One region of the Pseudoalteromonas sp. SG43-5 genome, then DNA from elsewhere that is predicted to be linked to it. Evidence: predicted binding sites of a transcription regulator. Region 1 holds the regulator's gene; the other holds the start of a gene.

Region 1 (4,439 bases):
AGCCTTTTTCAAACATCGACACACAAGTACGCTTTGAATTAATTGCCGATATACGTCGAATTATTAAAGCAACTCAAGTATCTGCTGTGTTTGTTACACACTCAAAAGAAGAGGCGTTTGCGTTTTCAGATACACTTGCCATTATGCATTGCGGTAAAATTGCACAACAAGGCACGCCAGAGCAGCTTTTTGCAGCTCCATGTTCAAAGGAGGTTGCAGAGTTTCTGGGTCAGGGCATATACTTAAGCGCAGAAATGTTAACCGCAACTGAATATAAAACACCATTTGGTTTAGTCGAATCTTATGTTGAGAGTAAGCATAATGTAAGTGCAGGGCTTATATATGTGCGCCCTCATCAAATAGAGTTAGTGGCAGATAACCAAAGTGACAAATTCAGCAAGCGAGCTACCATCATAAGTCGTCGCTTTATTGGTTCGGCGTATGTTTATTCGCTTGTTATTGATGAACAAGAAATTGAAGTTGCAGCACAATATGGCCAGTCATTTGAAAATAATGATCAGGTTATAATAAAAATAAAACCTCACACGGTGAATTTTTTCGAATCGTAATTAATTTGTTATTCGCTGTGTTTTTATCTGTAAAACTAAGGAATAACAATGGCGCAAGCGCAATCAGGGATTTGTGCTGAAGCAAACTTACACGGTTTGCACTTATTTTTTAATGTGTTTGATGGTCAAGACGAATCACTTCGCGCAAAGTTAAAACAAGTAAGCGCTATAGAAGAGGAGTTTAGCGATCAATTTTCAGAATCAATGCTCTCTTGTATGGTTGCTATTGGTGCGCAATACTGGCCGCATATCCTCCCTGAATATATTCCAAGCGAATTACAGAGCTTTCCTAATATAACCCATAGCGATCACCAAATGAGCGTACAACCGTGCGATTTATTTGTACAAATTCGCTCTGACCGTGAAGACGTTAACCATTTATTTGCGCTGCAAATTTTAAAATTATTTGCCCCCGATGTAGAGCTGGTGGAGCAAATTCGGAATTTTCGCTTTTTAGATGGACGTGATTTTAACGGTTTTATTTATGGTGGCGACACCGCACATGGAAGAAAAAAGCGCGCTACGGCTTTAATCAGCAACCCTGGTAGCTTTGAAGATCAGGGGAGTTATATTCATGTTCAGCGTTATAAACATGATTTAACTATGTGGCAGCATTTATCATTGAGTGAGCAAGAGCAAATAATGGGACGTACGCGTCTTGATAACACGCTAATTACCCCAGCGATCGAAACCAGCCATGCTTCGCGAAGTGAGCTAAAAGACGAAGACGGACAACCACTACTATTAAATCAAAGCATGCCTTATGGCGACGTGTATGAGCAGGGAATGTTATCAATTACATGCGCTTGTACGGGCACCGCATTTGAAAAAGTACTTAATAGTCGTTTAGGGGAAGGGGATTGCTACGACCACTGGCTTGATTTTACTCAAGCCGATATGGGCTCTGCTTTCTTTGCACCTTCAATAGGGTTTTTAAAACAAATTTAATTTGCTATTAAACCGTATCAAATAAAATGCGAACGCGTTCAAGTGTTACATCTATTTCAGATATTTTAGCAGGAGCGATAAAAATAGTGTCATCGCCGGCAATAGTTCCTAGTACGCCATCTGCTTTACCTAATGAATCTAATAAACGTGCAATAAGCTGAGCAGCACCAGGGCTGGTACGAATGATGATCATCATTTCGTTGTGCATAATGTCGATTACTAATTGGCGTAATGGGCTTTTAGCCGTAGGTACACCCATTTCAGCAGGTAAGCAGTAAACCATTTCTTGTTTGGCATTGCGTGTGCGTACAGCGCCAAATTTACTTAACATGCGTGAAACTTTACTCTGACTTATATTGTCAAAACCTTGATCTTTTAACGCATCAACTATTTCGCCTTGAGAGCCAAAATTTTCTTCTTTTAATAGTGATTTAAATGCTTTTACTAGTGCTTCTTGTTTATCTTGTGGTTGCATAGTCTTTATTCGTTTTTGTTATTTATGCCGCAAATTCTACACAAAAATGAATAATTATGCAGCAGTTGTTTAGTTAACTTGCCAGTTTGATGCGTTAAATCACATAAGTTTACGACTATGGTCGAAAATATACTTGAAATAGACAGGATAAATTTGTTTTTAGTCGCTAATTTCATTATCTTAAGAGCCACAAATGTTTCCTACCTCAAATTACGGAGAATTCCAATGAAAGTTGCTGTATTAGGTGCTGCAGGCGGTATCGGCCAAGCGTTGTCTTTATTATTAAAAACAGGCTTACCAGCTGGCTCTGAATTATCACTTTATGATGTTGCACCAGTAGTACCAGGTGTTGCGGTTGACCTTTCTCACATCCCAACAGATGTTAAAGTTGCAGGCTTTGGCGCAGACGATTTAAATAAAGCGCTTGAAGGCTCTGACATCGTTCTTATCCCAGCGGGTATGCCGCGTAAACCAGGTATGGATCGTGCTGATTTATTCAATGTAAATGCTGGCATCATCAAAACGTTAGCAGAAGGCATTGTTGCCAGCTGTCCTAAAGCGTTAGTAGGTATTATTACTAACCCAGTAAATGGCACAGTTCCAATTGTTGCTGAAGTATTCAAAAAAGCAGGTACTTACGACGCTAAACGCGTATTCGGTATTACTACGCTTGACGTTATTCGTTCAGAAGCATTTGTTGCTGAACTTAAAGGCGTAGACGTAGCAACTGTAAAAGTACCAGTAATTGGTGGTCACTCAGGCACAACTATTCTGCCTCTACTTTCTCAAGTTGAAGGTGTTTCTTTCACTGATGAAGAAGTTGCTGCACTTACTCCACGTATCCAAAATGCGGGTACTGAAGTTGTAAATGCTAAAGCAGGCGGTGGTTCAGCTACGCTATCTATGGGTGCTGCTGCAGCTCGTTTTTGTATGTCTTTAGTTAAAGGCCTACAAGGTGAAGAAGTTGTAGATTACGCTTACGTTGCTGTTGAAAATGGCGATGCAGAGTACTTTGCACATCCAGTACGTTTAGGTAAAAACGGCGTAGAAGAAATTCTTTCTTACGGCGAACTAAGCGCATTTGAAACAAAAGCAAAAAATGACATGCTTGAAACTCTGAAAAAAGACATCAAAGAAGGTGTTGATTTCATGGCGTAATAGCCGCTTTAAGCAACAAAAAAGCCTGCATTTGCAGGCTTTTTTATTGCTCAGAATTAATGTCACACTGTGTAACTTAACTAGTTAAAACTAGTGGTCGCGGTCAACCGCAATACGGGCAAGGCTTATAAGTGCTTGCTTATAGTCAGACTCAGCTAAAAAGTCTAAACAGGCAATGGCTTTTTCGGCCTCAAGCTCTGCTTTTTGCATTGTAAACTCAAGCGCATTAGTTTGTTTTAGTGCAGTTAAAATTTCTTCTAAATGCTCCATACCATTACTGTGCTCTATTGCATCACGAATGAGCTGTGTTTGCTGCTCGCTACCATGTTGCATAGCATAAATAAGCGGAAGGGTTGGTTTGCCTTCAGCTAAATCATCGCCAATGTTTTTACCTAGCTGCTCAGCATCTGCATTGTAATCGAGTACGTCATCTACTAGTTGAAACGCAGTACCTAAATGCATACCGTATAGGTTTAGTGCATCAAGTGTCGCTTGGTCTTGCTCTGTGATAATGGCAGCAAGGCCTGTAGCTGCTTCAAATAATTTAGCCGTTTTAGAGTAAATAACCTGCATATAGCTGGCTTCAGTCGTATCTGGGTCATTGCAGTTCATCAGCTGCAATACTTCACCTTCAGCAATAATGTTTGTTGCATCGGCAAGTACTTGCATAATCTGCATTTTTCCAAGGCCAACCATAAGCTGAAATGAGCGAGTGTAAATAAAGTCACCAACCAATACGCTAGCAGCATTACCAAATTCAGCATTTGCTGTAGGCGTGCCACGTCGTAAGTTTGATTCATCTACAACATCATCATGCAATAGCGTTGCTGTATGGATAAACTCAACAATTGTTGCAAGTGTTATGTGATCTTTACCCTGATAACCGAGCGCTTTGGCTGCTAAAATAGCCAGCATTGGACGAACGCGTTTGCCGCCACTGCTAACTATATATAAACCAAGCTGATTAACTAACGCCACATCTGAGCGCATTTGCGCATGTATAAGTTGATTGACGTCATTCATATCGCTTTCGATTAACGCCTGGATAGCTTTTATATCCATTGATCTCCGAGCCAATTTTTATGTGTGAACGGCGCAGATTGTACAACAAAAAATGCACTAGCTCGATATTTTGTGACGATTGATTGAAAAAACACTATTAAAGTACTTAATTTAGACTGAATTAGCCAAGATAACTGATTAATTGATAATCAATATAGAGTTTATGGTGTGCTTAGATATTGAGCTGTGAGGGTCATATTTAAGTACATTAATTTATTTCGGCTAAG
Region 2 (4,439 bases), on a different contig from region 1:
TTGCAGCTAAAAGCATTAATGAATGAGTTACATTGTTGCCCTCACCTAAGTAAGCCACTTTAAGCTCGCTCACATCGCCGTGAACTTCTTGAAGCGTTAAAAAATCAGCAAGAGCTTGGCATGGGTGGTATAAATCACACAAACTATTTACTACCGGTACTGATGCGTATTCACCTAATGTAGTTAATGTGCTGTGCTGATTTACGCGTGCAACAATACCATCGGCCCAAGTAGAAATATTAAGTGCGAAATCTTTAATTGATTCACGTGCACCCATAGCGCCATTTTGCTGATCTAAATAAACTGCATGGCCACCAAGGCGGTTAATACCTATATCAAACGATAAGCGAGTACGTAAACTTTGTTTTTCAAACAATGTTACGATTGATTTTCCCGCTAATACGTTGCTGTATTTTTCTGGTTTTGCTTTTATATCTTGCGCTAACTTTAATAAATTAAGTGCGCCTTCTTGGTCTAACTCTAAACCCGTTAAAAAATTCTCAAACATAATAAACCTATGGTGTAATCTTAGTTCCGACATGCTCGCCTTGTAGTAGAGCAGTTAAATTTTCTGGCTTTTGCCAGCTGGAAATATACACACCGCGTCGTAAATGTTGGGCAGCGTGAAGGCTGGTCTTAACTTTGACCTCCATCCCGCCCACAATTACTCCATTTGTAATTAAAGTATCAATGTGTTTTGTGTCAAGTTGATGTAACGGCTGTTTATTTTCATCAAGCACTGCTTCAACATCCGTCATAAAAATAAGCTCAGCATTTAAGTTACTAGCAATAGCCGCTGCTGCTTCATCTGCATTTACGTTGTACCAAAGCCCTTGCTCATCAAAGCCTATAGAGCTAACAATCGGTAGGCGACCGATTTTAAGTAAATCATTAACAATAGAATCGTCGTTGCTTTTACATTTACCCACTAAGCAAAGCGCTTTTAGCTTTTGATTGGCAGTAACACCTGCCTCAAAAAGGCTTAAGCCCACAGGCTTGTGCCCAGCACTAATAGCTTGAGTCATTAATTGTTTATTAGCGCAACCTGCGAGTGCACCCACTATATAAGGCATTTGCTCTGCTGGGCTAATACGTAATCCTTGGTGTTTAGCACTGGCAAAACCCGCTTGTTTTAACCATGTATCAACTAAAGCGCCACCGCCATGTACAATGACAAATTCATCATTTTTTTGCTCATTTAATACATCAAACAACGCTTTTGCTGCATTTTCTGTATTAAGTACTGCACCACCTAGTTTAATTACCCACGTTTTTTTACTCATTTAAAACGCTCCTTTTAAACCAGTGGTATGATCTAAATTCATAGAAATATTAATACACTGCAAAGCTTGTCCAGCAGCGCCTTTTAATAAGTTATCAATAGCAGACATCACAATTAACTGCGTTCCTTGTTGCTGCCAGCCAATATCAACAAATGGCTGCTTAGCTACACCTTTAATTGAAGGTACTTTATCGCCTAATAAACGAATTAATGGCTCGCTCGTAAGTACTTGATAAGCCGATGCAACGTTTTCCTTGGTAACGCCTGGCTTAAGCTGTACATAAATAGTTTCTAAAATACCGCGCGGAAAATTACCTAAGTGCGGTGTAAACAACACTTTGTGGCCAAGGTGTTGTTCAATTTCAGGGCCGTGGCGATGGTTAAACAAACCATAAGGTGCAAGCGACACTTCACAAAAATGCGTTCCTACACTGGCTTTACGCCCTGCGCCTGTAACGCCCGAAACCGCATTAATAATAATACTTTCGCTACTCAATAAGCCTGCTTGCTTAAGCGGTTTTAGCGCATTAAGCGCTGCTGTTGGGTAACAACCTGCAACAGCAATTAGCTTTGCATTAGCGATAGCATCATGGTTCCACTCAGCTAGACCGTAAGCCGCTTCATTTAAAAGCTCTGGATGTTGATGCTCAAAACCATAGTAAGTAACGTAGTCGTCATTGCTTGCTAAACGATAGCCACCAGATAAATCAAATACCTTTTTACCCATAGCTAAAAATTGCGGCGCTAGATCAACACTTACTTTGTGATCGGTACATAAGCATACGTAATCAGCATCACTTTGAATGTCATCAAAAGCTGATACGCTAAGAGGAAGTAAAGGGCAGTCTAGTAAGCCAAGGTGCTCTGGGTATAAATCACTTAGCAATTTATTTTTATCTAAGCTACCCTCAGATACATAACAGCCTGTTAAAGTTAAGTTTGGATGCTTAGCAACTAAACTTGCTAACTCTGCGCCGCTGTATCCGCTTGCGCCAATAATCACTACATTCATTTGTTACTCGTTATCTTAAAATTAATTACTACTTATCTATAATGTTCGCTTAAACTAGCTTAGACGCTAATTAAGTCTTTTTTATTAATGAATTTTGATTATCGTCGCATTATTTTCATGGCGTTACTTTTAATATATTTATGCTTAAAAAGTGAATTGATATTCATCATAAATACTTTTATATTGTTATGCAATTAAATTGAATAATAATTTTGGATTTTTTTATGCCTTTGCCTTCGTTTATTTCCATGTACCAACAATTGATTGCAGCCCCTTCAATTAGTGCTATTGAAGACAACCTGTGTATGAGCAATAAAAACGTAATTGAACTCCTAGCCAGTTGGTGCGAAACAATCGGTTTTACGTGTGAAATTATAGAATTAGAAGGAGGTAAAGGGCGCTATAATTTATTAGCAAAACGCGGAGAAGGTGATGGCGGATTAATGCTAGCTGGTCATACCGACACAGTGCCTTTTGATGACAGTCGTTGGAATCATAATCCATTTAAACTTACCGAACTCGATAACAAATTGTATGGGCTAGGAAGTATTGATATGAAAGGCTTTTTTGCTTTTGTATTACAAGCGATTAGTGAACTTGATGAAAAGCAGCAAACTCAGCCTATTTTAATCCTTGCCACCGCCGACGAAGAAACAACGATGGCTGGTGCACAACAAATATGTAAGCACCCGAATTTAAAACCTGCGCGTTGTATAATAGGCGAACCTACTGATATGACGCCAGTATTTATGCACAAAGGCCATATGAGTACAGCAATAAGAGTGGTTGGTCGCTCTGGGCATAGCTCCGATCCCGAACGTGGTCTTAACGCCATTGAAGTAATGCATAAAGTGATTACAAAATTGATGATCTTAAAAGAACAATTAAAGCATAAGTATTCAATAAACCACTTCGAAATCCCTTATCCAACATTAAACTTAGGTAATATTCATGGCGGCGATAACGCGAATAGAATTTGTGGTTGCTGTGAAATGCATATAGATATGCGCCCATTACCAGGTTTAAGTGTACAAGAACTACAAGCATTAGTACTCGATGCAACGAAAGAGATAAATCAGCAATACCCAAATGCGGTGAGCGTTATTGATTTACATGAACCAATACCGGCATTTAGTGGGAGCACCGACAGTGCTTTAGTAAAAATGGCTGAAAAAATAGCGGGGCAAAAAGCGGTCGCAGTAAATTACTGCACTGAAGCGCCGTTTATCCAGCAACTCGGTTGTGAAACGATTGTAATGGGCCCAGGCTCAATTAACCAAGCACACCAGCCTGATGAATTTTTAGCGATGGAAAAAATAAAACCATCACAACAAATAATCACTGATCTTATAAAAGCAAATTGCTTTAGCTAATAAGATTACAATAAAGGCGCCAATTGGCGCCTTTATTAATACAGAACTAAGGCCTAATCACCTTTAACTTCTAAGTTAATAAACTTAACTAGCTCTTCAGGTTGCCCTACTAGCATCATAACTTGTTGGTTAATTTCCATCATAGTTTTACCTTCAGGTAGCTTTGCAGACACACTGAATGAATTCAAACCTTTCGCAAAGCTAGTTAAAGCCTCTGCAATATCTTCAGTTACAGGAGCTTGTTGTAACTGTTGCTCTAGCGTCATTTCCATTTGCTCAAGCGTCATACCTTGCTTTTCAAGCTCGCTTGAGAGTAAATCTTTTAATTTACCCTGGTTATTTAAGGCAAAGCTAACATTACGCGGCTCTAATTTACTCATTGCTTGCATAACAAGTGTTTGCTGCTGTAATTCTTGCTCATACGTCAGCGGTTGATCACCCGCTTCTTGCTGCGCCTTGCTAATAGCCAATGAAGCATCCATTAACGCTTTTGAATTAGCTAAACCCATATCCATATTAAAACTAACAATGTCTTTTGCATCAAGCTTAACTACTACATCACTATTGCCAGACTCTTCATCGTAATCAAGTGATGAATGTAAGTCGTAACTTGCCGACGCTAACATTTCGTTTGTATCAGCTGGTAATTTTGATACGAAGCTTTTATCAAACTGAAAGCTTTTTACATCAAATGATGTATGTGGTGATATTTTATCCGGCTCGTAGCCAGTTATTTCAATGCTTTGAATATTAGCAACATTGTCACCTTCAG

Evidence for each region. Region 1 encodes ArgR, which controls arginine synthesis, uptake and breakdown. Its sites were predicted from a motif close to ANTGAATANNTATTCANT; they were not measured.
Region 2: argC (N-acetyl-gamma-glutamyl-phosphate reductase) is a predicted target of ArgR. The motif match lies at 2,445-2,462, and genes of this name have one in related genera.

What each region holds. Positions count from the first base shown of each region.
Region 1 is NZ_JACJFA010000001.1:338,821-343,259, reverse strand. It holds gene H5161_RS01560 (ABC transporter ATP-binding protein) at 1-569, shown strand, start outside; gene H5161_RS01555 (Dyp-type peroxidase) at 618-1,517, shown strand; gene argR (transcriptional regulator ArgR) at 1,525-1,992, opposite strand; gene mdh (malate dehydrogenase) at 2,218-3,150, shown strand; gene ispB (octaprenyl diphosphate synthase) at 3,241-4,212, opposite strand.
Region 2 is NZ_JACJFA010000007.1:111,543-115,981, reverse strand. It holds gene H5161_RS09750 (ornithine carbamoyltransferase) at 1-508, opposite strand, end outside; gene argB (acetylglutamate kinase) at 516-1,283, opposite strand; gene argC (N-acetyl-gamma-glutamyl-phosphate reductase) at 1,284-2,294, opposite strand; gene argE (acetylornithine deacetylase) at 2,519-3,667, shown strand; gene H5161_RS09730 (hypothetical protein) at 3,721-4,439, opposite strand, start outside.